Regions from separate parts of the Paenibacillus sp. PsM32 genome, predicted to be linked through region 2. Evidence: riboswitches for the same ligand, from Rfam matches in the RefSeq annotation. Region 2 holds a riboswitch; each other region holds the start of a gene.
The links. A riboswitch is a leader RNA that binds a small molecule or an ion and turns the genes downstream of it on or off. The one in region 2 is predicted to bind cyclic di-AMP.
Positions count from the first base shown of each region.

Region 1: linked by a shared signal. The riboswitch ahead of kdpF (K(+)-transporting ATPase subunit F) and the one ahead of QCD85_RS21960 (ubiquitin-like domain-containing protein) in region 2 are both predicted to bind cyclic di-AMP.
Region 3: linked by a shared signal. The riboswitch ahead of QCD85_RS22270 (C40 family peptidase) and the one ahead of QCD85_RS21960 (ubiquitin-like domain-containing protein) in region 2 are both predicted to bind cyclic di-AMP.

Region 1 covers NZ_JARUWY010000010.1:95,013-105,296, forward strand. The annotation lists gene QCD85_RS17955 (YwqG family protein) at 1-508, shown strand, start outside; gene QCD85_RS17960 (histidine phosphatase family protein) at 693-1,289, opposite strand; gene QCD85_RS17965 (DUF4177 domain-containing protein) at 1,523-1,726, shown strand; gene QCD85_RS17970 (SMI1/KNR4 family protein) at 1,935-3,485, shown strand; gene QCD85_RS17975 (carboxypeptidase regulatory-like domain-containing protein) at 3,667-5,028, shown strand; cyclic di-AMP (ydaO/yuaA leader) riboswitch at 5,332-5,536, shown strand; cyclic di-AMP (ydaO/yuaA leader) riboswitch at 5,599-5,780, shown strand; gene kdpF (K(+)-transporting ATPase subunit F) at 6,029-6,109, shown strand; gene kdpA (potassium-transporting ATPase subunit KdpA) at 6,129-7,799, shown strand; gene kdpB (potassium-transporting ATPase subunit KdpB) at 7,928-9,955, shown strand; gene kdpC (potassium-transporting ATPase subunit KdpC) at 10,036-10,284, shown strand, end outside.
Region 2 covers NZ_JARUWY010000018.1:8,119-18,402, reverse strand. The annotation lists gene ispE (4-(cytidine 5'-diphospho)-2-C-methyl-D-erythritol kinase) at 1-635, opposite strand, end outside; gene veg (biofilm formation stimulator Veg) at 856-1,131, opposite strand; gene rsmA (16S rRNA (adenine(1518)-N(6)/adenine(1519)-N(6))-dimethyltransferase RsmA) at 1,238-2,122, opposite strand; gene rnmV (ribonuclease M5) at 2,124-2,672, opposite strand; gene QCD85_RS21960 (ubiquitin-like domain-containing protein) at 2,870-3,988, opposite strand; cyclic di-AMP (ydaO/yuaA leader) riboswitch at 4,312-4,535, opposite strand; gene QCD85_RS21955 (TatD family hydrolase) at 4,731-5,498, opposite strand; gene QCD85_RS21950 (HD domain-containing protein) at 5,546-6,868, opposite strand; gene QCD85_RS21945 (AbrB/MazE/SpoVT family DNA-binding domain-containing protein) at 7,201-7,455, shown strand; gene rsmI (16S rRNA (cytidine(1402)-2'-O)-methyltransferase) at 7,782-8,693, opposite strand; gene QCD85_RS21935 (tRNA1(Val) (adenine(37)-N6)-methyltransferase) at 8,690-9,442, opposite strand; gene yabA (DNA replication initiation control protein YabA) at 9,549-9,920, opposite strand; gene QCD85_RS21925 (PSP1 domain-containing protein) at 9,952-10,284, opposite strand, start outside.
Region 3 covers NZ_JARUWY010000019.1:28,649-38,932, reverse strand. The annotation lists gene motB (flagellar motor protein MotB) at 1-258, opposite strand, end outside; gene motA (flagellar motor stator protein MotA) at 251-1,069, opposite strand; gene QCD85_RS22280 (hypothetical protein) at 1,266-1,559, shown strand; gene QCD85_RS22275 (GNAT family N-acetyltransferase) at 1,642-2,157, opposite strand; gene QCD85_RS22270 (C40 family peptidase) at 2,423-2,896, opposite strand; cyclic di-AMP (ydaO/yuaA leader) riboswitch at 2,909-3,048, opposite strand; gene QCD85_RS22265 (YwhD family protein) at 3,527-4,039, shown strand; gene QCD85_RS22260 (ATPase domain-containing protein) at 4,400-5,857, shown strand; gene QCD85_RS22255 (hypothetical protein) at 5,875-6,126, shown strand; gene QCD85_RS22250 (LuxR C-terminal-related transcriptional regulator) at 6,113-8,332, shown strand; gene QCD85_RS22245 (S-layer homology domain-containing protein) at 8,553-10,284, shown strand, end outside.

The DNA.
Region 1 (10,284 bases), on a different contig from region 2:
CCGGGAACCAGAAGAGACTACTATTTTGGAAGAGGATGCTGAACAGCCATTTGTACCGTATGAAGTACATGCTCAAGGTAATATTGAATTTCCTTCTTACAGCTATGTGGACTATGATCAGTTAGTGAATCATGATATATCAGATGAGCAATATCTGGAATGGAAAGAACAATTCAACGCTGACCCTGATGAAATGATTGGCAAAATGTTCGGTTATCCAGTATCCCAGCATGGAGACGATTATATTGAAGCCGCTACAGCGATTCTTACCGGTAAGCATACATATGATACAGATAAACGGCGTAACTGGTTAATCGAGCAGTGTGCAGGCAATGAGCAACAAGCAGATCAGGAGATTGAAGATATGCTGATGCTGTTGGAAATAGAAAGTGATGATGATATCGGGTATATGTGGTGGGATGCAGGAGTTATTCATTTTTTTATCCGCAAAGAAGATCTGATGCAGTTAAACTTTGACCGAACGTATTGTTCCCTTTATTCAAGTTGAAATAAAACATTCGCTATACAGTCTAATGGAGCATAGATATAGATTGCTGAACGATAAATGAATAATAGAAAATGTACTATATGTCCAATAGACCTAATTCAACACTAGACTCAAATAGACTATGCTGTTCCTTATCATCTTCCAGGAACAGCATAGTCTATATTTGTGTGATGCCAGCCAGTTATTAATCTAATTGATTATGCGTTTGTTTATTTTTGATCGGATAAGGAGACTGTACAGTGATCGCTTGAAAGACATGTAGTTTTCCATTTTCTACCTGTCTCATACGTGGGCCTTTGAATCCACGTTTGACCAATTGCTTACGCATATACAACATTAATGCCCAGTGACTCACTACCAGAATATGCTCTTCTTCTGAAGATAAAATAACATCTAATGCTCGATTAATGCGTGCTTCTACTTCCCGAATCATGCGGCGATATCTTCGACTAAGCAATGGAGCCATTTTGAAAAGAACGCCCCAGCCGATAAAAGGAATACGTATATTCGTATTAAAACTTGGAGGTGTAAGTTCACGTAACTCGGGCATCACTGTAATCTCGCCATCATAAATCGACCGTGCCGTTTTAATCGCACGCGGTAGATCGCTTGCAAAACATTTCTCCCAATTGAATCCACGTAGATCTGTTGTACCATCGTGGATATCAGCGATATCATACTCTTCTAGCCAGGCGATCAGTTCACTCACTGTAACAAATTGGCGAAGAGGAAACTCTTTATTTACTTTAAAATGGCGGACAAGTCCGATTGTCTTCGTCATGAGTCTTGTATAATTCCTCCACAATAGTATGGTCGTGCTGTTCCTGTACAAAAAATAAGTAGATAATTTAAGTTTAACATAGTCGTGCAATGAAGGGACACTATTCGCTATTTATTTTAAAATAAAAGTATACTACTGTAAGGCAACGTTTTGAAACCTGAAACGTAATCGTGTATATTTAGTCGTAAGCTTATAATCTAAGATGAATTTCGGTAAAAGAAAGGAAGAATATAATGAGTCAATGGGAATATCGTACAGTCAAATTACACGCTGGAGGCTTTCTAGGTGGCAAAGTAGATGATGTAGAACTACAAGAGCAATTAAACGCCTATGGATTTGATGGATGGGAGCTTGTATCGACATTTGATACCAGTCTTGCACAGGGCGGTTCACGAGAAATTATTTTAATTTTTAAACGAAGCGCTTTGCTCGATTAATGTTGTTAGAGCTATATCTAAAGTACATACTGGTCTAGCCCTTTTTGATAAATGATGATCTTTACCTTTAATATCGGTTCATACTTGTTATATTTTAGGTGATGTTATCTTTGCAAAATTAGGTATACGGAATAAGGAACGGTATACTTTAACATAGAACGATGATCATGAGCACAAAGAAAGCCTCATGGAACAGGAGGAAACAACAATGATCGGAACATGGTTAGAAGAAATCAAATCCATATTACGACCAGAATTGAACAGTCTTGAAGAATCATTAAAAGCTTCGGTTGGAGATGAAGAAATAGAGCAGGCTGAACATACTATAGGTGTCTCTTTCCCGGATGATCTTAAAGAACTGTATCATATACACAATGGGGAGTCTCGTAGTGGTCCGGGATTCTTTTTTGGTTTGCAATTTTTGAGTCTGGAAGAAATGATTAGCGAGTGGAAAATATGGTCTGAGCTAGAGCCTGAGTATCAGACGATGGGAGATCATTATTCGATTCCATCCGGTTGGATCAAAGAGCAGTATATCAACCGCAACTGGATTCCGTTTTGCCATGATGGCGGAGGGAATCATCTAGGGATCGATTTGGCTCCAGCAGAACATGGAGTAGTCGGACAGGTGATTAACTTTGGACGTGATGAAGAAATGAAGTATGTGATTGCCCGTAGTCTGGGTGAATTTATTCATTTTATGCGTGATACGGTGCGTCATGGAAATTACACTGTCGAAGAAGATGATGGATTCAAGTATTGGATGTATGGTCGCAACGAACAATCACGTATGCTCAAAGATGCACAGGCATATGCGTTAGCCGATCTACCCAAAACCAATACACCTTCTGATGAGCCTGAGATTCCGTTACAAGAATGGTTCCAACAATTAGATCAAGACTGGCAAGAGCGTATTATCAACAAATCAAATACGGTCGAAGAGTTTATCCATGCTCATCAAATCTTTTTGATTCGCGAACAGCTTACAGATATTACACCACTTGAACGTTGCCATGAGGTACGTGAATTAATTTTAAGTGTAAATGAGATTCAAGATATTCGACCGCTTGCAAATTGTCGAGAACTCAAAAAATTATATCTTGTTCGCAATCCGATTCGTGATCTTACGCCATTACGTGGATTGCCTTATTTGCAAATTGTTAATTTAGAAGGGACGTTGATTGAAGATTTAGATCCTTTAGCAACGTTACCGCATCTATGTAATCTAGATTGTACCGATACACATATTCAAGATTATGCGCCTTTGGCGAAGATGCAACAGTTAACGACTCTGGCTCTTTCTTCACCTTCCCGGGAAGCTGTAGAAGCTTTATCTTCTATTTCAGGACTACGGGAATTGAAAGTATGTTCGCCTGGTGCATGGACAGCGGAAGACTGGCAACAGATCAGTCAGTCTTTATCTTTGCGCAAACTGCATATTGAAGATGCTTATTTTGCCGATATGAGTTGTCTACAAGCATGTGAACAGTTAGAAATGTTAACGATTCATGATACTCGTATTTCCGATATTTCAGCGATTGCCGATCTGCCTAATCTGAAGCAATTGGAATTGAATAGTGGCTGTCAAATTAGCAATATTGAAACGATCTCCAAATCGGTGTCTTTAGAGCAATTTAGCGGTTCATTTGCTCAATTTCAATTACTCAAAAACTCGTTCGCTCAATATGTGAAATTCCACAAAATTGTAGGCGAAATGACAGATGAAGAAGAAGAAATCTGGCACAGTCATATACGTTAATACGATACTTTAATCATATCCAATCAGTCCCAAAGACTCTGTATAGCTCAAAAGCGACAGAGTCTTTTTTTGTTTTTTTATTATTTTTTACCTAAAATGATAAAAATGTAGTTGACTATCAATTTTCTAATTAGGTATAATTTACTAATAAATAACATATATTTGAAAAAGGAGTGGTATTTTGAAAACAAAAGTAATAGGTATTACGGCGTTGCTTGTGACATTAGGCATAAGTTGGGGTGGTATCCATACTCAGGCGCAGACTTTAACAGTACATAAAGAATTGGGTAACCCTACCCCTTTGGTTCAGTCTGTTGCGCCAAACAAGGAATTGACCAGCTCTAAAGATTATTTTGCTATAAAGAAAAAGGAATTGCCTCAGTCTATTACTTTGCCATCTTCTACTATTCAGCGGAGTACAATAGCAGCAGATACGTATGGCACGAACACAACACCTGATCAAGCATTATTGATTCAGACTGGACAAGCGTATCAAGGTTATATCGCTACAGAAGGGGAAAGTCGTTGGTTTTATACACAAGTGACGAGTCCTGCCAAATTAACTTCTTTTTTAAGTGTAGTTAATTCAACGGCTATTGATTATGATCTTTCACTGTATTACTTAAATGAAGAGACATCCCAGATTCAACAAGTAGCTTTTTCTACCAAAGGGCCGACTCAATATGAACAGCTTAGTCATATTGCCAAAGCAGGCTATTATTTTATTAGAGTGAGTTCTTATCAAGGAGCAGATACAACTAATCCATTTACAGTATTTGCTGTAACATCGGATACGTATGATGCTAATGAACCTGACGATAATCCATGGTTAGCCAAAGATCGCGGAGCTGCTCCTTTTGTCAGTACACAGAATATTGATAACAGCTTTGATGAAGATTGGACAAAAGTCACTTTGACAGCTCAGTCTAAAATGAATTTGCGTTTAGACAACACCTCGACGTATGGAACATATCAGTTACAGCTATTTAATGCTAATCTAGTGAGTCAAGGAACACTTGCCCAGAATACCAATGGTCAAGTTACATTACCTGCGGGCACTTATTATATTCAAGTATTAGCACCTTCGACATTCGATCTCACTAAACCATACAAATTATCTGTTAATTATCAGACAGCAGATGTCTCAAGAGTGACTGTTAGCGATATTACTACAGATGGTGGTCTCTATGGATTTATTGATTATGGACAAGGTAAAAAGTGGCGTGTGAAAAGCAATATTGTGATTACCGGTCGTGCATTTGATGCAACAGGTACTCCTGTAGGGAATGCTATAGTAACTACCAATATCACGACTATTTTAAATGGCAAAGTAATTTCTGGAACAGCTACTACGGATGGGTATGGTAATTTTACAATGCCTGTCTATATTAATAACCCGGGTGTAGGACAATATACATTCCAATCATCTCGGTACAGACATTACTATGATGTAGTCAGAATCCAATTTTTCAACAATGGAAAACAACTTAATTCAGACATCAGCACGTTGTACCATTTTGCTTATGAAATTTATACAGGTTGACATAACAAGGCAAAATAATAGGATGTTGCGTAACAAATGACATAATCGTTTTCAGAATTTACTGCAAAACAATGATGAATATCATGTAACTAAAATAAAAAAGTAGATAAACGATGAAAAAGAGAGAAAATAGGAGCCTGAGATAGATAACTTTTCAATAGTTATCTGAAAATGAAAGCTGTGATGATTCACAGCTTTTTTTGCGTCTTTTCTCAGCTTTACAGTTGACAAGGACAGGCGTATTATTCATTGCAGGCAGTTGATGAATACGATTCAGCAACTGATATAAATGAAGTTTCCAATGTTTGTTGATCGCTGAGTTTTCGGTATTAACCGAAAAACGGGGGAACCAAATTGCGATTTCACAAAACGGTGTGAGAGCCGGAATGTGAATCGTTGGGGTGAATCTGCATACTGACTTAACCATGGTATAGTCAGACAATGCAGTAGGGCGACTCTCACCGCCCGAATCCGACAGCTAACCTCGTAAGCGTGGATTAGGAGAGAAGTGTGAAGCTTGTGCCGATCTGACACAGTGTAATACGACTCTGTGTTTTTTGATATGTTAACAATGTCACAACGCTTAATTTTCATATGCATATGAAAAGCGGGGGAACCAACCGTTGATGAAGATAACTGATACGAAGAGTCAGTTACTACACAACATGGGGTGAATTCCGGTATCTACCGGAACGGGCGATCTTCCAGCCCGAATCCGACAGCTAACTCCGTAAGCGTATAGGGGAGAACTCCTAACCAGCAACTCGGCAGGTACACGATAAGTGTGCGTGTTTGTAGAGGCCTGGGGAAAAGTTCTGCTTTTCTCCAGGCTTCTTTTTTTATGCCTTTTTTAGCAAATGATTACTTACAAAATGAATGCAGGGAGTCTTACACACATGATGGATATACTGATGATTGGTTTAATGGTGATCATGACTTTAGGGTTGAGCGGGTTGCTGCAATGGGCATCTGTAGCTATCGGAGAAAGAAGGAATAAGCGATGACTTGGCTGCTGTGGATTATTATTGGTGGATTAACAATCTATCTATGTTATGCATTGATTTATCCAGAAAAATTCTAATGGGTCAGGGGAGAACATCGTGAGTATCTTTTCATATATCGGAATTGCAGTCACTATTATCATCGCTATAATTATTGCTCGGCCAACCGGACATTATATTGCTTATGCTTTTGAAAATAAACCCAATCGCTTGGATCGTTGGTTTTATCCGATAGAGAAATGGATTTACAGGTTCGGCGGTATCAAAAATGAAAATCAAACATGGAAACAGTATGCAGGAGCAGTTCTGATCAGTAATTCAGTGATATTGCTGATTACGTACATGATCTTTCGTTTCCAACATATTTTACCAATGAATCCAGCAGGGATTACCAATATGAGTCCTGATCTGGCATTTAATACAGCGATTAGTTTTATTACAAATACCAATTTACAACATTATAGTGGAGAAAGCGGATTGTCTTTATTTTCACAGATGACAGCGATCATCTTTATGATGTTTGTATCGCCGGCAACAGGGATTGCAGTCGCTATTGCATTTATTAGAGGAATCACAGGTAAGCCACTCGGCAATTTCTTTACAGATCTCGTACGAGCAATCACACGAATCTTGTTACCATTAGCATTTGTGATGGCAATTGTATTTGTAGGATTAGGTGTACCGCAGACATTGCATACTTTAATCACTGCGCAGACGTTACAAGGAACAGAGCAACAGATTGGTACCGGCCCTATAGGATCATTTCTAGCGATCAAAGAATTAGGTAACAATGGTGGCGGATATTTTGGAGCCAACTCTGCTCATCCTTTTGAAAATCCGGGCGGATTCAGTAACATGTTACAGATGTTAATGATGTTACTTGTACCGATGTCACTTCCATTTACGTATGGTAAAATGGTCGGCAACTCCAAACAAGGTAGAGTATTATTTGTATCCATGGTGATGATGTTTGTCGTCATGCTTAGTGTGTCTCTTGTCAGTGAATCTCAAGGGAATCCATTGATTAATCAATTAGGTATTCAACATCAGTCTGGATCGATGGAAGGGAAAGAAGTACGGTTAGGTGAAGCACAATCTTCATTCTACTCTGTCGTCACAACCGCTTCAGAGACAGGTGCTGTCAATAACATGCATGACACGTTAACACCTATTGGCGGATTGATTTCACTTGGGAATATGATGCTTAATACGGTATTTGGCGGTTCTGGTGTAGGGTTATTAAATATTCTAATGTATGCCATTATTGCTGTGTTCTTATCCGGTCTAATGGTTGGACGAACACCTGAATTTCTCGGTCGCAAAATTGAAGGTAAAGAAATGAAGCTGATTGCAGTCACATTGCTGATTCAACCTTTATTGGTATTAGCTCCAACAGCAATAGCTGTGATGACACAATCCGATACGATTTCTAATCCGGGTTATCATGGATTAACACAAGCGTTGTATGAATTTACTTCATCAGCTGCGAATAACGGATCAGGATTTGAAGGATTAGGCGATAATACACCGTTTTGGAATATTATGACCGGTGTCGTTATGTTTATCAGTCGTTATTTCTCAATGGTAACGTTGTTAGCTGTTGCAGGGTCATTAATGGCGAAAAAACCTGTTCCAGAAACAAGCGGAACATTGCGTACAGATCAAGCACTGTTCGGCGGTATGTTTATTATTTCTGTTATTTTAGTCGGTGCGCTTACGTTTTTCCCGGCAGTTGTACTTGGACCGATTGCAGAAATGCTAACGTTGTAAAAAGAAACAGATACACTCATCTCATGATGTAAGATGAGAAAAATAAATAATTGTTACACAATGAATTATAGATAGAATTCGAATATATAGCATTTATACAGATAAGTGCTAAGTGGAGGAACAATGTAATGAAAAGTAAATCATCAATGATGAGCCGGGACTTGATCTCCAAAGCGTTACAACAATCTGTGATCAAATTAAATCCTAAACTGATGGCACGTAATCCAGTAATGTTTGTAGTTGAAGTCGGTTTAATTATCAGTTTATTACTCATTTTTGTACCGAATGCTTTTGGCGAATCGGTTTCAACAGGATTCAATATAGCAGTAGCCATTATTTTGTTATTCACGATACTTTTTGCGAACTTTGCTGAAGCATTAGCAGAAGGTCGAGGCAAAGCACAAGCAGACTCGATGAAAAATACGCAAAAAGAAATTATTGCAAATCGAATCGAAGGTGAGCAAGTAGTAGCTGTATCGTCTACACAGCTTCGTAAAGGTGATGTTGTCAAAGTCGTACAGGGTGAAATGATTCCCGGCGATGGTGAAGTAATTAAAGGTCTTGCTTCCGTCGATGAATCTGCGATTACAGGTGAATCTGCTCCAGTCATTAAAGAAGCTGGTGGAGACTTTAGTTCTGTAACGGGTGGAACGATGGTAATTAGTGATGAGATCATTATTCGTATTACAAGCGATCCAGGTGAATCATTTATGGATCGAATGATTAGTCTAGTCGAAGGAGCAGAACGACAGAAGACACCTAATGAAATTGCGTTAAACACAGTATTGATAAGCTTAACAATTATCTTTTTGATGGTTGTAGTAACACTTCCTTTTATGGCAAGCTATTTAAATATTGTTCTTTCGGTTCCGGTATTGATTGCTTTGCTAGTCTGCTTGATCCCAACAACAATTGGTGGATTGTTGTCTGCTATCGGGATCGCCGGGATGGATCGGGTAACACGTTTTAATGTGTTGGCGATGTCTGGTAAAGCAGTTGAAGCTTCAGGTGATATCAATACGATTATTTTAGATAAAACAGGTACGATCACGTATGGTAACCGGATGGCTAGTGAATTTGTACCTACAGAAGGTCATTCACCACAAGAAGTCGGCGAATGGGCAGCAGTTAGTTCTGCTTTTGACGAAACACCTGAAGGACGTTCTGTTTTAGAATTGATGAAAAAGCAAAATTGGGAATATTCTCAATCATTAAGTGAAGGTGCTGAAATTATAGAGTTTCGCGCCGAGACACGTATGAGTGGATTGGATCTGGCAGATGGACGTAAAGTGCGTAAAGGTGCTGTCGATGCGATAAAAAAATGGGTCAGTTCTCAAGGTGGAAATATTCCTAGTAATCTGCAAGCGAATAACGATGCTATTGCTTCTGCCGGAGGAACCCCGCTTGCTGTTGCTGTAGATCAGGAAATCTATGGATTGATTTACCTCAAAGATACGGTCAAAGCCGGCATGAAAGAACGGTTTGAACAAATGCGTAGTATGGGTATCAAAACGATTATGTGTACAGGTGATAATCCATTAACAGCAGCAACCATTGCCAAAGAAGCTGGAGTAGATGATTATATTGCTGAAAGTACACCAGAAGACAAAATAGCTGTTATTCGCCGCGAACAAGCAGAAGGTAAATTGGTTGCGATGACAGGAGATGGTACCAATGATGCTCCTGCACTTGCACAAGCGGATGTGGGGATTGCGATGAATAGTGGTACAGTAGCTGCCAAAGAAGCAGCCAATATGATCGATCTGGATTCTGATCCTTCCAAAATTATCGAAGTGGTTGCGATTGGTAAACAGCTATTGATGACACGTGGTAGCTTAACAACATTCAGTATCGCTAACGATATTGCTAAATATTTTGCAATCATTCCAGCGATGTTTATGGTAGCTATTCCGCAGATGCAAGTATTGAATATTATGAATCTACATTCACCAATGTCTGCTATTTTATCTGCGCTGATCTTTAATGCAATCATTATTCCGATTCTGATTCCATTAGCGATGAAAGGTGTCGCTTATAAACCAATGAGCTCGACCAAATTGTTACGTCGTAATTTGTTTATCTATGGATTCGGCGGTGTGGCAGTTCCGTTTGTCGGTATTAAATGTATTGATTTGATTATGCAGACTTTTTTATAAGCATGATTGTATACAGATAAAATGATGGCTTCTATCAATACCAATACGTTACTACTTAGAACCGAAGGGAAAGAACAGGTATGAAAACGGTATGGATCACTTTACGAACAAGCGTTATTTTATTTCTGCTCTGTTGTGTTGTCTATCAATTAGCAGTAACAGGAATTGCGCAAGCATTTATGTCCAAGCAAGCGGATGGCAGTCTTATTTATAATAGTAACAATCAAGTGGTTGGTTCAGCATTGGTCGGACAAGCATTCACTGAACCTCAATATTTTCAAGGACGGATATCAAGTATAGATTACAATGCAAATGGATCAGGATCGCCC
Region 2 (10,284 bases):
TCACAGATTTCATCAAATGATTTATTTTCTAACGCTTTCTGCATTTCGATAGCAGAAGGGTGTTTGGCTACTTTATCAGCGCGGAAACGTCCGTATACATCAGCAGTCGATACATTGATCGGTGGCTTCGCGAGAACGACCCAGCAATCCGGTGGACTGGTAAGTGGGGTTAAAAGCTCTCCACGCCCTGTTGCTAACGCTGTACCGCCTGTAATACAGAATGGCACATCAGAACCGATAGAAGCGCCTAGCTCCATCATGTCGTCGTGAGGAATCTGGAGGTTCCAGAGACGATTCAATCCTCTAAGCGCTGCGGCAGCATCACTACTACCTCCAGCTAGACCTGCAGCAACTGGAATCTGCTTATCGATATGAATATGTACGCCCTGTTTGATATTATATTTTGCTTTGATTTTTTGAGCAGCTTGAAAAGCAAGATTTTTCTCATCCAAAGGAATATATCCAGCTTGACTGGAAATTTGGATCGTATCTCGAGACAATTCAGTGAGTGTCAGCCGATCTGCTAAATCGACCATCGTCATAATCATCTCGACCTCATGATAACCATCCGGTCGTTTATGTAACACATCCAGCATCAGGTTAATCTTCGCTGGTGCTTTTTCATATATCTTCATGCTGTTCCTCCACCCTCAACATTCCATCCGAACGATTTGATACGCTGCGTACGGGTTCCTGTGCTTATCATTGCGAATAATCCATATTATAAAAAAAATGAAGTATAAAGTCTATTAATATGGGTATCGGGTTCCGTTCATATCTATAAAATGTAGTCACAAAACAAAACAGTCTCTACCCCGAAAGGAGATAAAGACTGTCTTATGATAAAACAGTTATTCAATTCCCAACATATTCGATTCGTGTCTGACAATCGTCATCACAGACGGTGACTTCCACAGAATCTGTTAATATATCGGCATAGCTGTAAGACACACGTTCAAATGTCTGATGCTCTTCAGCGAGCTTGACAATAAAAACAGAAGGGTAGGTCTCTTCCAAAACTCCGGTTCGTTCGATGGTCTTCTTACGACCACCATTAGCACGTAACGTAATTTTGTGCCCTACATGAGCATCAAGACTACGTTTGATTTCCAAAAGCGCATTGTTAGCCATTGACTACAACCACCTCTTTCCCTCCTCATTATATCAAAGAAAAGATGGTTTGTCAAATGAACATTAAATTATAGCAGTATTAAATTTATCTTGTCAACGAATTTTTTTAGCGGATACCTGCTTTCAAAAATACACTGCTCAAAGTCGCATATTCTTGCAAACTAAGTGTTTCTCCGCGTCTAGAAGGTTCAATTCCTGCTTCTGCCAAAAGCTGCTCTAATTGCGTACGGTCTCCACCTTCAAAGTAGCGACTACGCAAGTTATTGGCAATCGTTTTACGACGTTGTACAAAACAAGATTGCATCAATTCAAAAAAGTAAGCTTCATCTTCGACTTCTACTGCCGGACGATCACGCAGTTTTAAGCGAATCACCGCAGACTCTACATTAGGCTGTGGGATAAATACTGTTTTAGGCACAATACAGATCAATTCAGGCACGCAATAATATTGCACAGCAATACTTAGACTTCCGTAGTCTTTGCCTCCAGGAGGCGCTGCCATGCGCTGAGCGACTTCTTTTTGGATCATCACTACAATATTATCTAACGGAAGGCGTTCTTCCAACAGCTTCATAACGATCGGTGTCGTGACATAGTACGGTAAGTTAGCAACTACACTGACTTTTTCAACTTCACTAAAATCTTCACGAAACAATTGATGTAAGTCGACTTTAAGCACATCATCATGACGTACTTTAGCATGTGGATAAGGTTCTAGCACTTCTTTCAAAATTGGAATTAAGCGACGGTCAATCTCAACCGCTGTTACTGCACCCGCTTCTTGGGCTAATCGTTCGGTCAATGCGCCTATCCCCGGTCCAATCTCTAAAGCTCCATTTTCAGGTGTTAACTCGGCGGCTTCTACAATTTTGTTCAAAATATTCGAATCGATCAAAAAGTTCTGACCGAGACTTTTTTTAAATGAAAATCCATACTTATTTATTATTTCTTTAGTGCGTTTGGGTGTCGCTATATCTAGTCGTTCATCCATATTATTGTTCTTCCTCCGCTTCCATTTGTGAAAGTGCTGCTGCAAATTCTTCACGGCTTATTCCAAAAATGCGCAAACGCTTATGGAACTGTTTTCCGTTGCCATACCCTATCCCTAACAAGTTGCCCATTTTCATTCTTCGCTCTGCTGCATCTGGCTGCATTACCAGTCCTGTCATGATCAAGTCTTCCCAATCGATCAAAATCTCTGCTTCTGGCATTTCAGAATGTACACGTGCAAGTGCTTCACGAATCGCTTCAGGCGAAGCATTCTCAACACCGATATCACCTTTGAGCGTAGCTTCGCTTTCAGGAATAAAAGCATGTTTACAACCAGGTACTTTCTGCGCGACGATCTTACGTATTCGTTCACCAGCAAAATCAGGATCTGTTAATATGATCACACCGCGGCGTTCTTGAGCTAACTTCACCCGACGAATAACATGAGCTCCAATCGCTGAACCACCAGTTTCGATCGTATCCGCGTCTACAGCTCGTTTAATCGCTACTGTATCGTCTCTACCTTCCACCACAATCACTTCTTTAATCACGTTGATTGTACGCTTCCCTTCACTCTGTAAATAATGACCTCTATCTATTCACTATAAATTGATCTTAACAGAACAAAAAGAAGAGGAATATTCCTCTTCTTTTTGTTTTCCTTATTCACGCTCATGGTTAATATTATTTATATCATATAACAGATGACTGGGCTTAAGCAATGGCGTTATCCCAATCAACACCCTGACTAGGGTTTAACCGGACCAATTACATATACAGTGTAACCGGATTTACGTCCAAATGCTCTTGCTTGGCTCAAGCTGTCTATATATACGTCGATTTTATTACCGTTAATAGCACTACCGGTATCTTCAGCACGGCGGAAGCCAATGCCTTCAATGTATACCCACCATCCCATAGGAATGACACTCGTATCGACTGCAATCGTACGACCTTCTGTTACACGTGCTCCAGAAGCAGTCACTGTACCTAGACCAGGTTCTTGAGACGAATAAGCAGTAAGAGATACATTGTTCAGTACTTTCGCATAAGAAAAATCTACACCTGCTTTGGAAGTACTATTACTGGAACCTCCACTAGATGATGCAGCTGCAAGAAGCTTAGGCTCTTCTTTTTTGGTGCCTATTGCTACAATCTTATCTTGCACTTTTGCGGTTGTTTTTTTATCAACCATACGTTTGGAGACGAATTCTCCATCTTCGTATACTTTCTCGATGTATTGAACCACTTTACCTGTTTGACCACTTTGTACTAACTTTGTTTTACCTTCAACCATAGAAGCATCGGTTTTTTTAACAGTTTGATAAGGAATCTTTACAACTTTTTTCGCTACAAACGATTTGGTGCGAACAATCTTGATATCCATATTGTCATGAACTGAAGATTCCATTGCTGGTGTAAGTTGATCTTGACCTGACAATGTTAATCCAGCTTGCTCCAATGTGTTACCAACTGTCTTAGAGGTGGTATAGATTTTCTTCGTGCCACCATCTGCCGTAATGTTTACTGCAACCGCATGGTTAATATAAACTTTATCGCCGTCTTGAAGTGCGCCATTCATCGGCATTGACACTTTATCTTGTGGTGCCACTTTAATTTGATTTTCATCAAGCAGTTGAGAAAGCATCAATTTACGTGTTTCCACGGTTTGTGCTTTGCCGTCAATGACAACAGAAATATTTTTACCCGCTTGATTATAAAGTAGGGACAATAGCATCGCTGCAAGAGCGATAACCAATAATGCAGCCCACAATACATAGCGTAGATTTTGTTGCTTCCAACTCAGCGCATAAGACATGCTGGATGAGCGCGAACCATGGGTTTTTTCGAAAGGAGCAATTGCCACTTCTTCCGTCCTCCTTCATAGTCTCGCCGTCTAGCTGTGACGTAATTGTATATGACGCGACTATATAACAGAATTTTCACAGGCTGATCGTAAGCATAAGATTATCGAATCTGTGTGATAATCTTTCGTGATGTTCAAAAATGCCTGCGCCATGGTCAGTCTAAGGGACATACCTAATATCTGAAAGATCAAGCTTCAAATATCGTATCTCTATACCTTTTCCTTTTGCCCAAAACAAAAGAAGCCTCTGGAAAAGAGCAAGAGCAACTTTTCCTTGGCTTCCGACGTATTTGAATACAGTTCGGAAAACGTTAGAAAATACGAGGTTGCCTCTGCATCGCTTACGGGGTTAGCTGTCGGATTCGGACACATTGTATTGCTTGCCCTTTGAAGGCTCCTCCGCTCATGGCGCGAGTACCTCCAATTCACCCCATAGACCCTGTAAAAGGAATCATACATAATGACTTCGGTATTCTGATAATAATGGCTTGAAGACATATGTTGGTTCCCCCGTTTTCCTATGCAGGAAACTCAGCGAGACCGAATCATGGAATCTTGCGTGATAACAGCAAGATTAAATCACTGATGAAATAATATCCCGAACCCAACCCTCATGTAAAGCGACGAGCAAGCACGTTTTTCTGAATAAATGGTTAAAAAGTTGTCATATTCTTCGATTTTTTGATGATAATTTATTCATATATCCGTTTAACGATGTTTTTTGCGTGATTTACTCTGTTTTTCATCGAATGCCAAATCGTTCCAGTGCATTTTTAGTTGTAATTGTACTAATTTCTTCCAGTGATACCCCTTTTAACGCTGCTGCCGCTTCTGCTACAAGTGTCACATAACCGGACTCATTTCGTTTTCCACGATAAGGATGTGGTGTCAAAAATGGGGAATCTGTTTCAAGTAAAAGACGGTCCCTCGGAACCTTTTGTAACACCTCTTTAGGTTGCTTCGCATTTTTGAATGTAATCGGTCCTCCAAACGATAAATGGAAGCCCATATCAAGACACATTTTAGCTGTTTCCCAGCTACCTGAAAAAGAGTGCATTACTCCTCCGACTTCATGTGCATTTTCTTCACGTAAAATCTTTACAATATCTTCGTGTGCATCACGATTATGAATCACAATCGGCATATGAATGGAGCGTGCCAGACCAATTTGTTCACGTAATACTTTGTGTTGCACTTCTTTTGATGAAGTATCCCAGTGATAATCAAGACCGATCTCACCGATAGCGACTACTTTCTCATGTTTGCATAACGATTCGATCCATTCGAGATCACCAGGTTGCATATGAATCGCATCTACAGGATGCCAACCTATCGCTGCATATATAAATTCGTAACTTTCTACCAATTCCATTGTGGTTGGAATCGTTTCGCGGTTGAAGCCCACATTGATCATACGTGTTACACCCTGTGCATAAGCACGTTCAATGACTTCTTTACGATCATCGGCAAATTCAATCGAATCCAAGTGAGTATGTGTATCAAATAACATATATTTTTCTCGCTCCTTCTCTGTTTTACACACTTTTTTCTTTTATTTTAGATTTCAAATTCCATTTGAGGTGGATTGATTTTATTTTCAAATATTGCTGCTACTTCTTCTGATAACTGATGAATGACTTTTTCCAATTTATCTTGCGGATAGTAGAGATGATATCGACCACGATGAATACCGCTGATTGAACGTACAATATCCGATACTTCTGAAATTTCTTGAATACGATTTTGACGATCTAATAGTAAAATTTGCTTTTCCTTTTTAGGATCGCCCGGACGGAATACATCATAAGGAAGATCAGTTGGAAAATCGATTTCCAGATCATATTGAGGATGCAATCCCACTCTAGCAAATTCATTTCGAATACTATCGATCGTTTCCAAATCAATTAAATCGGTCTCTACATATTTATACAGTCTACGTTGCATAAAGCGATGACACACATCTGCAAGAATTTCATCATCTTCTCGTGTCCACTGCATAAAAGCTGTCTGTACTAATGCTTCATCTAGCAATAAATAATCATGTACTTGAATATTTCCTTCAAATAAAGCAGGTAACGGGTACGGTAAAAATTTAAATGCAAATCCTTGATCGAACAATTCTTTAGCCCGGCGGAAAATCTGTCGCAAAACAATATCCGAACTTCGAGTTACTGGATGAAAGTACACTTGCCAGTACATTTGATAACGTGCCATCAAATAATCTTCAATCGCATGCATCCCAGATTCTTTAACGACCACTCTACCATTATGAGGACGAAGCATCCGCAAAATACGATCCACATCAATCGTTCCATAATTCACGCCTGTAAAATAAGCATCACGTAACAAATAGTCCATACGATCAGCATCCAGCGGACTAGACACCAAATTGACAACAATCGGTTTTTCATAATCTTTGCGAATAACAGAAGCGACTCGTTCAGCCAGACCTGTTTCTGCTTCTTCCAATACACGGTTTACTTCTGTATCGCCAAGCAGAATACGACAGGTCCATTCTTCATGATCCATATCAAATGCTTCTTCTATAGAATGTGAAAAAGGTCCATGACCCAGATCATGCAATAAAGCTGCACACAAAGCCACTAGACTTTCTTCTCGCGGCCAATCTTCATAACCACCACGTTCAAATTGAGAAATAATACGACGTGTAATTTCATACACACCTAATGAATGAGAAAATCGACTATGCTCTGCTCCATGAAAAGTTAAATAAGAAGTTCCCAATTGTCTGATACGACGTAATCTTTGAAATTCAGGTGTATTAATCAATGTCCAGATTAAACGATCTTGCACGTGGATATAATTATGTACAGGATCTTTAAATACTTTTTCTTCTCCTAAAGGTTGTACAGGCTTCAAAACAAACTCCTCCTTCTATCTCTAAAACACAACTATTTAAAATTAAAAATAAATTCTTCGATGATAATGTCGAATGATGTCGGTATATACAAGTTACGAATTTCCAAATCGACAAAATAATTTTAAGCCCATAATACCTTATAATACCGCTATATAAAAATATTTTTTCAAAAAAAACAGAAAAAAACTCTATTTTTCTCAATTTATAGGTTGACTGATTTGGGAAACGTTGGTATTATGAATATCATAAAACATAGAAATTTGTCGAATGATAGCACATCAAACAAACCAATAACAACTAATATATTTAAATTTGAGAGGATTGATCAGTAATGATGAAATCAACTGGTATTGTAAGAAAAGTAGACGAATTGGGCCGCGTAGTAATTCCTATCGAACTTCGCCGTACACTAGGTATCGGAGAAAAAGACGCTTTGGAAATCTACGTTGATGGCGAACGCATCATGCTTAAAAAATACGAGCCTGCTTGTATTTTCTGTGGTAATGCTGAAAATGTAACTTATTTTAAAGGAAAAATCGTTTGTAATGAATGTATTTCCGAAATTCCTGTCCCTGTGACAAAATAAATAAAATAGGTTATACTAGAATTATCAACTTATTAATTCTAACCTTTTTAATATCTCCTTGGGCCTTTACTCAGCATTTTGTCTGGGTAAAGGTATTTTTTTGCTTTCTTTTGGTTTTCAAAAAAAGGCTTGGCGTTTATTATACTTCCTTTTGCATAGTACTTCCAATTTACACATCAAAAAGGAATCTTAAACAATTTAAGATTCCTACATTATGTTACCTGTTTGAATATTCATTTTTGTGAAAAAATAATAGATATAACGAGTTTCTTCTATTATAAGTATAGACTCTAAAATCAGTTATTAAGAAAGCATTTTTAGACGGTTTATTCTTGTTCATCTAAAAGAACTTGATACACATCACGTTTAGAGATTTCGCGGTCTTTTGCTGTTTTTTTCATAGCATCTTTACGTGAAATGTTTTCTTTATTTTCGTAGTGCATCACATGTTCTTCGATACTCATCTGTTGCCACCATTCACTTGCTTCTGCTTTGGCTTCAGTTAACGATTGCCCTTCAATAACAACGCAATATTCGCCGATAGGTGGATGAGTTTCTAACCATTCTAGTGCTTCTTCAACACTGCCTCGTGTCCACTCTTCATGACGCTTCGTTAGCTCGCGTGCTAATACGATATTACGATTTCCAAGATGATGTGCAATCGCCAGTAACGTTTTGATAATGCGATGCGGAGATTCATATAATAGTAATGTACCTGCTCCATGCTTAACACTACCTAGTACTTCTTCTTGACCTTTGCTGTCTCTTGGCAAAAACCCTACAAATGTAAACCGATCTGTCGATAATCCAGAAGCAATCAAAGCAGACAAAGCCGCATTTGCCCCGGGAATAGGCACAACCGCAATTTGCTGTTCTAATGCCAGCTTCACCAATTCTTGCCCGGGATCCGAAATAGCAGGCAATCCTGCATCGCTTACAAGTGCAAGACTACTTCCTTCTATAATAAGGCGGATTAGTTCAGGGCCGCTCGCTTTTTTATTATGCTCATGATAACTAAGTAATTTGCCTGGTGTAATATCAAAATGAGTCAATAATTTACGTGTCTGCCTTGTATCTTCAGCAGCAACGATATCGCATTCTTGCAGTGTGCGTACAGCACGATAAGTCATATCTTCCAAGTTACCAATCGGGGTAGCAACAAGATATAACGTACCTGCTCCTTCGTGCAGAACAGCAGACTCCCCTTTGGCAAAGCTTTTTTGAATCTGTATGCTCATAGTGACTCCTTTAACCCGTAATAGACTGCTTTGAGATCTGTAGTGTATTGCTCCTGTTCATCATATACGATAAGTGGCGGTAACATACGCATTTCAGGCTTTCCTCCACGTAATCCTTCAATCAATACCATATTGGCTTCCATATGTTGACGAGGATGTACAAATCGAATACGTTTTGGCTCTACTCCATATTGTCGCATCAAAATAATAATATCTGCTAAGCGATGAGGACGGTGAACCATCGACAGTTTACCACCGTTACGAAGCAGTTTGGCAGATGTACGAATCACATCTTCCAGCGTACATCCAATCTCATGTCTTGCCATAGCATGATGAATATTTAATTTCATATCACTTCCTGTTACAGGCGCATAAGGAGGATTTACTGTTACTGCATCATACGCTTCTCGTTCACCGACAAGTGGCATATCTTTAAGATCTTGTACTCGAATCTTGACTTGTTCTTCTAAGCCATTCATTGTCACACTACGCATTGCCATATCTGCCAGGCGTTCTTGTATTTCTACCCCTTCAATACTAGCATGGGTACGTGTCGACAATAAAATAGGAATGACTCCGTTGCCTGTACATAGATCGATCACTTTACCACGCTTAGGAATACTTGCAAATCGTGCTAACAATACCGCATCCATCGAAAAGCTAAATACTTCTCGACTTTGAATAATTTTAAGATTATACGTGAGCAGATCATCAATACGCTCATCTGCCAGAAGTGGTTGTTCGTTCATGGTATTTCCTTTCTGATCTTGCTTTCTTTAGAAATGATCCTGCGCTTTTATATCGATACTATATAAAAACCGCGGCATGTTGCTGTCCGCGGTTTGGATAATGATACTATTCAGATTTATTCAAAAAAGAAAGGCAGAACAAGCAATCGCCTTCTGTACGCAAATGTCCATAATACACATTACAGATATGGAAGCCTTCGTGATAAATACGTGCCAGATTATCATAACCTTCTCCAACCACTTCTAGATCAGGTAAGTCTGAATACAATTTAGAAGAGTACGTTCCTACCGATTTAGGTTCGATAACAGGAACTTCTTTTTTCAGAACACGACGCAATTGTTCATTTTCAGTACTTAGACGTTGATTTTCTTCTAACAGCTCTTTCACAGCTTGCTTCATTTTACCCATATCGCCATGCATATGATCCATCTTTGTTTCCAATTCGTGAATGTGTGTAAAAAGATTTTTCTTCTCCAAGTTCCCACCTCAAAAGCAGCCTTGATCGGGTTTACTTCACGACCACGTCATCCAATGGCAGTTCTTTGACTTTACTGATATCAAAGATCTGAACATGTACAGTACGCGAACCGGCATTGATACCGACCACTTTACCATCGCCTAGCGAAGTGACGACAAATTTACCGATAGCCGGAAGTTCTTCCTTCACGCTCTCATAATTATCATGCTCGAATTTAAGACAACACATTAGACGTCCACACAATCCAGAAATCTTGGTCGGATTCAAGGACAAGCTTTGATCTTTAGCCATTTTGATTGATACTGGCTCAAAATCGCCTAACCAGGAAGAACAGCATAGAATACGTCCACAAGGACCTATACC
Region 3 (10,284 bases), on a different contig from region 2:
AGGTGTTTCATTATCGTCGGATTTAGGTGTTTGTCCGCTGGTTTCTTCCATAGCATTTTGATCCAAAACACCTGTACCACCGGTGAACGCTGCATTCATCGCTGCTGCCATTTGTTGAAATTTGGATGCATCCAATGAACTCATAGCAAATAGAGTAATAAATAATGCTAGCAAAAGGGTCATTAAGTCAGAATAAGGAAGCAACCAACTTTCATCTGGGTGTTCTTCATGAGGCTCGTGTCTACCTTTTTTACTCACTGGCTACCGCCTCCCCTACAGCCCCACCGCTACTTTCTTCGCTGTTCATTTTTGCATTTTCAGTAGGTGTTAAGAACACAGCTAATTTCTGGCTAATCGCAATAGTAGATACACCGGATTGAATAGATAGTAAGCCTTCTACCATCATTAATTTAACTTCTACTTCAGCTTTGGATAAACGTTTAAGCTTCGTTGCAATAGGATGCCATAATACATAACCACTAAAGATACCGAGCAATGTTGCCATAAAAGCCCCTGCAATCGCATGAGAAAGCTTTTCCAAGTCAGTCAAATCCGCCATCGCAGCAATCAGACCTACTACCGCTCCAAGTACACCCAGTGTAGGAGCATACATACCTGCTTGTGAGAAAAGAAGTGCACCTGAACGGTGACGTTCTTCTGTCGCATTAATATCTTCCATCAATACATCTTGTACAAACTCTTGATCATTACCATCAATAATCATACGCATTCCGTTACGAAGGAAAGGATGATCAATTTCTTCGACTTTGGATTCCAATGCAAGTAGACCTTCACGACGCGTAATAGAAGCCCACTCCATAAACATACCTACTAGATCTTTTTTGTCCATTAATTTTTGTTGAACAAAAACAACTTTGAACAATTTGCCAAGACGTTTAACTTCATTCATTGGAAAAGCCATAAAGATTGTTGCTGCTGTACCAACAAAAATGATGACATAAGCAGCCGGGTTATTAACCAGATTGATAAGGGGGGCACCTTTTAGAAGCATACCGAATATAAGTGAACCCAAACCAAGTATTAGACCAATAATTGTTGAAATTTGCATAATACACCTCGTCCGTGAGTATATAGTTTATCTCTCTCATCATCCACTTCCATGTAATGATGTGTTTTCCAAAAACATCTGATACTCTTTTATCGACAAGATATGCTGCATTGTTAAGAGTTTTTTAGTGTATATTTGCGTTATAATGTAAATAAGTTGGGAATTGTAACAATATCGACAGATCGGGAGGTTGAGTATGGGCGTTAAGCATGGAAGAGATTATGAAGAGATATTGAGTGATTTAACATCAGCAGTAGCCATGATTCCAGACAGTTATTTGTTTTTTGATATGGAACCTCAAGAGTGGGAAGTGCTTGCTGAAGGTGAACGAAATGAAGTAAATGAAGCGTTGGCAGAAGACTTATTTTTTGCGCTCGGTTCACAATCTATGATCCATGTAGGTAGTGGGGTCGTTATCTATGATGCAGATACACATCGCATTGATATTTTGATTGGCAAAGAAGAAATGACATTTGTGACCTTGATCTAACAAAAGATTAATAAAATACGTATATAGCAAAAGCACAGAGCAGATGAACTAGAAGATCATCTACGCTGTGCTTTTTGTTTGTTTATATATCAAGATAACGTGCATCAGTAGGTGCTTGATAGACCATACAATAAAAAGGCTTCATACCATCAGGCGTTCTACGCTCATACATATCTGTAATATAAAAGCCTGCTTTTTGATACGTACGAATAGCCCGCTGATTCCAGGTCAACACTTCCAGATCGATTTCGGCTGTCGCGTTACGGTTTTGAGCCGTTTTTACAATAGCTGCTACAAAATCTTCTCCATAACCATGACCACAAAGATCAGGACGCATACCAATCCCTAAGCGTATCGTATCTCCTAATGGAAAAAGTTGAGCAAATCCGGCTAACTGTTCTGTCTGATCCAATACCGATACATACTGTTGTTGCCGAATCTCAGGATCACCGAACTCAATCCCTAATTCTTTCATTTGATCCCAGGGCATCCAGCCGTAGATATTATAAGGAGGATCATATATCCATGTACATACTTGGGCAGCATGTTGTTCTGTCAAAGGAATCGTATGAAAAATAGAATGTGACAGTGAGCTCATGACATAACCTCCTCTGACTGTACTTTATATATACCATAAAAAAAACTTAAAAAATTTGCAATATCCTGTTTACCATAATTACGAGTAGGTTAATAATAAGTAGACATAATTATAAAGAACAATTGATATAAATTTATTATTTTATGTAACCTATTGGATGTTTAATACGTCTTACTTATATAGGAACATAAAAAAACCACTAAAGATTCTGGCGGGAATCTTCAATGGTTTATAGGTTCATTTATATGAGTTGTAAATACGATGATTAATTGTCAGTTGCGAAGGTGTTATATGTGGAATCGCTCATAACACGTTTAGCACCAACGTAACGATTTTGATAGTAATCCATGCTCAAACTGTCAATTCTCACACCTTTGGAAGTAGAAGCGTGTGCGAAGTTACCATTTCCTACATAAACTGCTACATGTGAAACGCCAGCCCCAGTAGTATTGAAAAATAACAGATCTCCAGCAATTAAATCACTTTTTGATACAGGCTCGCCTACTTGATATTGAGAGCTAGATTGGCGAGGAAGATCAATGTTCATTTTGCTGAATACATATTGTGTAAATCCCGAGCAGTCAAAACCGCTAAAAGATGTTCCACCAATACGATAAGGTGTTCCAATAGCTCCATCGATAACTTGATCCATTTTAGAATCTGCATGCGCACTTGTTACTCCAAGTGACGTAAATGCAATAGCAAGTCCCATTACTGCGGCTGTTAGTTTCTTTTTCATGTTCAAAATCAATTGTCCCCTTCCAATTGCCTACGAGGTTAGCTTAAGGATTCGGTAGAAGGTATTCCCCTATGATCCCTCCGAAACAAGATCAATTCACCCAAAACGGTTCCCCCGTTTCCCGGTACCACGGAATTTGGCTCAAAGCTTGGTGTGTACCGTACACGGATCATTACGACAAAACGACAAAATTTTCAGTTGCTATAAAGGTTACAGCATTTAGTTTTAAAGTTTACAAAGTTGTTACTAAAATCTCACTGGATTTATTCTACCAGAGGTTTTTTACTTTGGCAAACGTTTATTCATCTGTTTTTAAGATTTACTTTTGTATTTTAGTATTAAATCTCTGTGAAACCCTACGGTTATCGTCTTTTTAAAAGTTAAAAAATTTTAATCTTTTGCTCATATAGTGGCGTTTGATGAAGAATTGTGATCACTATATATACTTTATTCGGTTCGTCGATCCCAATAATGAACGTTTTTTTCCTTTTTTTATGAAAATTGATGACAATAATCGACTTTATTGGCTTTTAAGGCAATATTCGATACAATATGAATAATAAATCGAACCATAAATCTATGTATAATAACCTTATTTATACTGACCCCACAAAGGAGTATTTGAACGATATGGATGAAAATCAACCAAGTAAAAAGTCGATGTCACTTAATATTGTAAGTAGTAGTGCAAAAAGCAGTAAACACAAAGGTTTTGGAGCAGGAGCGATTAACCTCAATAATGTGTCCCCTATCATTATAGACCATGGCGAAGCAAAAATCGATGTTGGTGCAATGCACGCCAAAAGTAAAGTAGAAAAAGGGATCAAATTTACGACTAACCGCGAAGAAGTAAATGGCGGTCGTCAAGTATGGTTAGTATGGGTAGCAGTCGATAAATTAGCTGAAGGTGTCAATTATGCTGGTGCTACAGCTTGCGAAATGTGGATTAATGAAGAAGAGAAAAAAGGCTGGAAAATCCTCGCAGAGCATGTGAACAAATTGGATTATGCTATCAAGCGTCGCATTATGTTAGAAGGTTTGGGAAGCGAAGAAAAAGCTGCACTTAAAAAATTATTGGTCGCTCATAACAAAGAATGGTGGAACCAATCTTCTGAAGAGTTTAAAACAGCATTAGAAGGTTAATAATACTTTATATAGTCTACTATTTACACAAAAGACCGACGACCCTCAGATCGTCGGTCTTTTATTATTCGTAGTGTTTTGAAGCATTCTCCAAATATGTAGCTTCTATAGAAGAATTATATTTTAAAAGCAATTATTCAGGATTCAAAATAGTAGGATTATCTTTATTTATATCATATAATAACAAGTAAAATATGGTAAAAAAGGTTGTGAATACAATGCGTCTTTTTCTGCCCTTACCAAAATTGGAAATTTGCTTTCTTCTATCGATAAAGCCTTGCTATAATTAAGATAAAGTTATCATCGTAAGAAGCTGTCCCTTGCTTGACTAAAATATTCTACAGATGGAGGGAACACTACATGCAAAAAAGTGAAGCTGCTTATATTAGTACATTAAAACAGCCAATTAGTACAGGTATCCCGGGACTGGATGATATTTTATGTGGAGGCATACCGCCAGGAGGCGTCGTGATTCTGGAAGGTGAACCAGGCACAGGAAAAACTACAATAGGCATGCAATTTTTGGTTGAAGGTGCTATTAAACATAATGAACCGGGGATATACATTACATTTGAAGAACTTCCTGAACAAATTTACGATGATATGGAACGGTTCGGTTGGAATTTGAAAGAGTTGGAACGGCGTAACTTATTACGTGTGATCTGTATAGAACCCGAGATTTTATTAGAGCAAATGCTCGAACCCAATGGTCTTTTTGAACATATGATCAAAGAAATTGGTTGTAAACGCGTAGTTATGGATAGTATCAGTTTATTTCGCTTACTCAGTAGTGAACAAGAAGCCAGGACAAATGTTTATACCATTCGTAACATTATGCGCAAGCATGCTTTAACTTCTTTTTTTATAAGAGAATATTCAGAAGTAGAAGGGATGAATATTCCTTTCGAGAATTATATCTGTGATGGGATTATCAGACTTTCGTTAAAGCCTTTAATGGAAAAGTATCGTAAGCGTACTATTGAAGTGCTTAAAATGCGTGGTACCCGAATTTTGGAAGGCGAACATACTTATAAGTTTATCGAAGATGGAGTATATATCATTCCTTCGTTATCAATGGCAGAAGATAAAATATTGGTACAGGAAACTGAAGTGCTATCCACAGGTATTGATTCATTAGATGATCTGTTGATGGGTGGTATTCCTAAAGGCAGTGTCTTTATGATCGATACGAATAGTAAAGCCAACTATAGATATCTACTTTCTTCTATTTATGCACAACGTATCAAAGACGATGATTGTACCGTAACGATGATGTCTGGTAATACTACTTTAGATATGTTTGCCGATACGATCGATTTGTTCGGAGTGTCTTTACGTCAGGCTGCCGATGAAGGGAAAGCTCATTTTATTGAGCACTATAAGCGTGCTGTAGACAGTGGATTAGAAAAAGCGCTTATTCGTGTAGATGATGTAGAGAATGATGAATATGCTAATACGTTAAATGAAAAGCTTTCTCCTATTTTTGAATGTGAAGAGCTTTGTGATAAGCGTTGGTTCATCTATTATGATCTAAATACAATTATTTCAGAACGGGGCAAAGATTTCGTTGTGAAATACTTCTCAGAAGAAATTTCACTTTGGCGGGCGCTTGGCATTACTGTAATGGCGCATTGTAATTTTAGTGAAATTGGAACAGAGACGGCTTCATTTTTGGAACGTACTTGTAATGGAGTAATCCGAACATGGGTTGATGGTAATTATCAGTATTTACAAGTGACTAAATCACCAAGCGGAAGAGTGTCAGCACCACACATCGTAGCTAATATTTCAGAAACACCATTTGTCCGGCTGGTATAAGGAGGGATTAAGCTTTTATGGTATCAGAAAGCGATGTAATCACATTACAGATGGAATGTACCTTATTTTTTGAAAATAATCCTTATGCATTAGAAACCAGTACGGGCATGTCCAAACGACTTGGACGCAATGCGCATTTAATTGAACGTGCGCTTGATCGTTTGACTGAATTATCGATTTTAGAAAAAAATGGTCAGGGTACGCGTGCTATTTATCGTTATAAAACGCCTTATATTCAAACAGAAGTGGACATGAATGCTTATGATTGAAAGCTATTTTATAAATGATAACTTGGACAGCTGTCAGGAACTCCAAAATGTATATGCAGAACTTACAGGTTTATTTATTTTTATCACAAATCATGAAGGGCATTTGTTAAGCACACCTTCAGATGCTGAAATCGCTAATTTGTTCATCACGTATCCCAAAGAACTTGAAAGTATGTTAAAAGCAGAAATCGATAAGTTGAAAAGGCTTCGAGTTACTGCTTTATCTGATCAATGGATACCTGGAATCAAGTGGATTATTTCACCTGTCAGTATCGATCAGCAACCGATTGAGATGTATATCTGGGCAGGAATTATTATTCAAGAAAATACCAGACAAAACATTATCGATCATGTGAATTACAATAGCCCTGATTTGAAAGGGCCTGCGGAACTTTTCCGTCTTATGAGAGAACGAATACAAAGAACACCAGAAGACGATGTTACGCAAATAGAATATAAAAAAGATAAGATTAATAAATTATCTAAAGCTATCGCTCTTATCTTGAAATCAGGATATAAAGAGAAAAAGTTCGCAGAACGTCTGACGACTCTTAATGAAACGTTGCGGTCGGATTCCAGTCGCAATATGCCTATAGAAGAAGTGACACGAGCGGTGCTTGCTTCTAGCGATCTGGCAGATGTATTCGGATTTGCTTTAAAAACATCTTCTGGTACTTATCGTATTGTGAGCAGTACAGGGCCTGCCGCCGCTGAATTAAAAGGAGCTATTTTCCACGAAGGCGAAGGTTTTCTTGGTCAAGCAGTACTTAGCGAGCAATTAAGTCACTGGAAAGATGTAGGTAGAGATCCACGCAGTCACTTTTTTCTACAAAAAGGATTAGCTTCGATCTATGAAGTACAATGTTTTCCGATTCGGTATGACGATGAAAATTACGGGTTGTTATTTGGAATCGGTTTGGAAGAAAAATTATCAACAAATACCAATATTCGTTTTGAAGAAACATTGATCTCTTTAATTGGTTGGTACATTGGTAACCATATTACTCATGGTCGTATGGAAAAGCAGATTCAGCGCTTCAAGCCGTTAATGGAACTAGCCAGTGTAATGGTATCTGTGCAGGATATCCAGCGGGTTCTATTTATGCTGGTAGATATGAGTCTGAATCTGGTATGGAGTCCATCTGCGTCAATCGTTGTTCATCGGGCAAGTGAAGATGAGAAAGTACAGATGGTCGCTCGTGGTATGGAAAGCCCGCGCGGAGAAACGTATGCCCGCGATATTGCTCGTCGCTATTTGGAAAATGGAAATAATCAACCGGCAACGAATTCATATCTAAATCGTTCAGTGCCTTCATCATTGATGATTGAATATCCTATCGTTTATGCAGACAAAACTAGAGCTGTACTTGCTGTTGCGATAGGAGATGAGCAAGAAGGCGAAGAATGTCGTGAGATTTTGTCTGCTCTGGCAACGATGGGCAGTGTCATTATGAAGCTACTCTATGATCGACAACAGTTTTTATCAAACAGTAATCGATTTGCTCATATTTTGCATGAATCGATTCGGGAGTGGAATGTAGCGCAATATCAACTGGCTACGGATGCACAGAAAATCGTGATGGAATTTGCATTATGGGGTGGATTACGTAAGGACGAAGGAGAAACGATTGCACGCGCCTGTCTGATGTCGTTCTCAGATCCGGCTACTTTACGTAGTTTTCCTCACTTGTTTGAACAAGAAGCAGAAATGATTGAAGATTTTAGAAAAATTCAACAGAATCAAAATAGCCCAACCTCTCATCCATATAGTAAAGGCGGGCAAACAATGGTATTAGTATTTGCTCTGGCTGCTTCAGGCGATAACGATATCCAGTTGATGAATGATTCCCAATTTACTAATATTGATCCTGCTTTGATCAGTCAGTTCCGTTTATTCATGCTTAGTCGTCATACTTTGCAAACGGAAATTAGCTTAATGGAAGAAAAACCTGTTCCTCGTGCGTTAACTGCTGAAGTAGCAGAGGGACGTGGTCTGGAAGCGATCGTCAAAGAATTTGGATTATCTCCACGGGAAAAAGAAGTATTAGAGTTAGTCGTCAAAGCTTCCAGTAATAAAGAGATTGCTGCGGCTCTATTTATTAGTGAACATACTGTCAAAAATCACTTAACGAATATTTTTAATAAGATGAGTGTAACCGACCGTGCACAAGCAATTGCGGCTGTTTTTAACAAAAGTATAGGTTGAATAAAAAAGATCACCTTTATTTCAAAAAGGGTGATCTTTTTCCTTTTTATAGGCGAAAAAAAGAAAGAGGAGGGTTTTCCTATTTCCTAAAATGTATAAAATAGGAAATAAAGTCTATATATAACTGCCGCTGTTTCTAGGAAAATGAATCTGTAAGCTATAACAAGATGTGTTATTTGTTGCGACAGGCAATTTAACTAAAACAAAAGGGGAGAAAAATATGAAGAAACGGAGTTACTCGGTTTTTATAGTATTTTTAATCGTAACTTTGATTTTTACAGGCTTGCCTCGGTACGCAAGTGCAGCTGCAGGTTCGATGACTATTACTTCTGCTGATGGAGTACAAGTTGTGGGACAATCAGCTAATTTGAGTGTTACTTATAATTTAGGAGATGTAATTAGTCTTCTGGGCAGTATCACGTATACTTTACCTGCCGGAATTAAAGCAACAACAGCTGACCAGATTAACGGTAGAAATTTGGTAGCTAGTGAAATTACGAATAATGGACAAACAGTTACGATTACTACCGCAGCTCTTCTTTTATTACCTTCTACAACGTTGACCCTCAATAATAAAATATTACCAGCCGCTGGTAATTATCAATTTACCGGAACTTCTAAAAATACATTAAATGTTTCTATAGGCAGTGCAACACAGCAAGGAACCTTTACTATACTTCCTGCTCCTACTGCCCCTTCTTCTGCACAAATCAGTGTAAACAATGTAGTCGTCGGTTCTTCAACGGTTACAGTTACAGGACAGACTCAAGGAGATACTATCTCTGTTTATAACACTAGCAATACATTGCTAGGCTCTGGAGTCGTCAATGCGCAAGGAACAGCCGTTATCGCAGCAACGCTAGTTCCAAGTGGTGGCACAATCAATGTTAGTACGGTTCGAGGTACTGCTGAAAGTACTAAAACATCTTTTACGTATGGTAGTGCTGTACTCAATTCTATTCCAGCCGCTAATATTGCTATTGATAATCAATATGGTGATCAAGATACAGTGACCGTTACAGGTGTAAGTGCTGGAGATGTAGTCACTGTCTATAATGGTACAACAGCTATTGGCAATGCTACAGCAAACGCAAGTGGAGTTGCTACTGTAACAACTACATTAACTCCTGGTGGGGGTAGCGTAGGTGTTACTTTAAAACGAAATACGATTGAAAGTACTCCAACTACAGTAAGTTATGGAGCGCAGGTTATTCCACCTATCGTTTCTGGAAATATTACAGTAACCAATTCGTATGGAGGTACTTCTACGGTTAAAGTAAGTGGTTTGACAGTAGGAGATATCGTTACGGTTTCTTCAGGGAATACCGTATTAGCTACTGCTCCAGCAACAACAAGTAGCCTAAGTTTGCCAGTTGTTTTGGCTCCTACAGGTGGCAGTTTAAGTGTCACTATCAAGCAAGGATTATTACAAAGCGCAGCAACAACAGTCAATTACCCTTCGATTACTGTTCCTGTTATTGGATCAGCTAATATTCAGGTGAACAATCGTTCAGGTAATACTTCAGATACGGTTGTCGTGACAGGTCAATTGGCAGGCGATACTGTTAATGTATACAATGCTGATGGTTTATTAGGTACAGGAACCGTCAATGCTCAAGGTACTGTGACAATTCCAGTAGTATTAACTCCTATCGGTGGGAGTGTAAATATCGGTTTGAATCATAATGGAGTAGATAGTGCTCCAACAGCAGTCAGTTATCTGGCAGAAGTGGTGACACCACTATTAACTAATCAGATTTCACTTTCTCCTATTGTTGGAGGGAACGCAACAGCAACAATTAGTGGTTTGACCAATGGAGATATTGTGAAAGTCTATGGAAATGGTACTGTTTTGGGAACTGCGACCGCTGGAGTGACAGGAACTGTTGCTATTCCAGTCGCGGTTAATCCTTTAGGTGGTAGCCTTGGAGTAGGCATTACACGAAATGGAA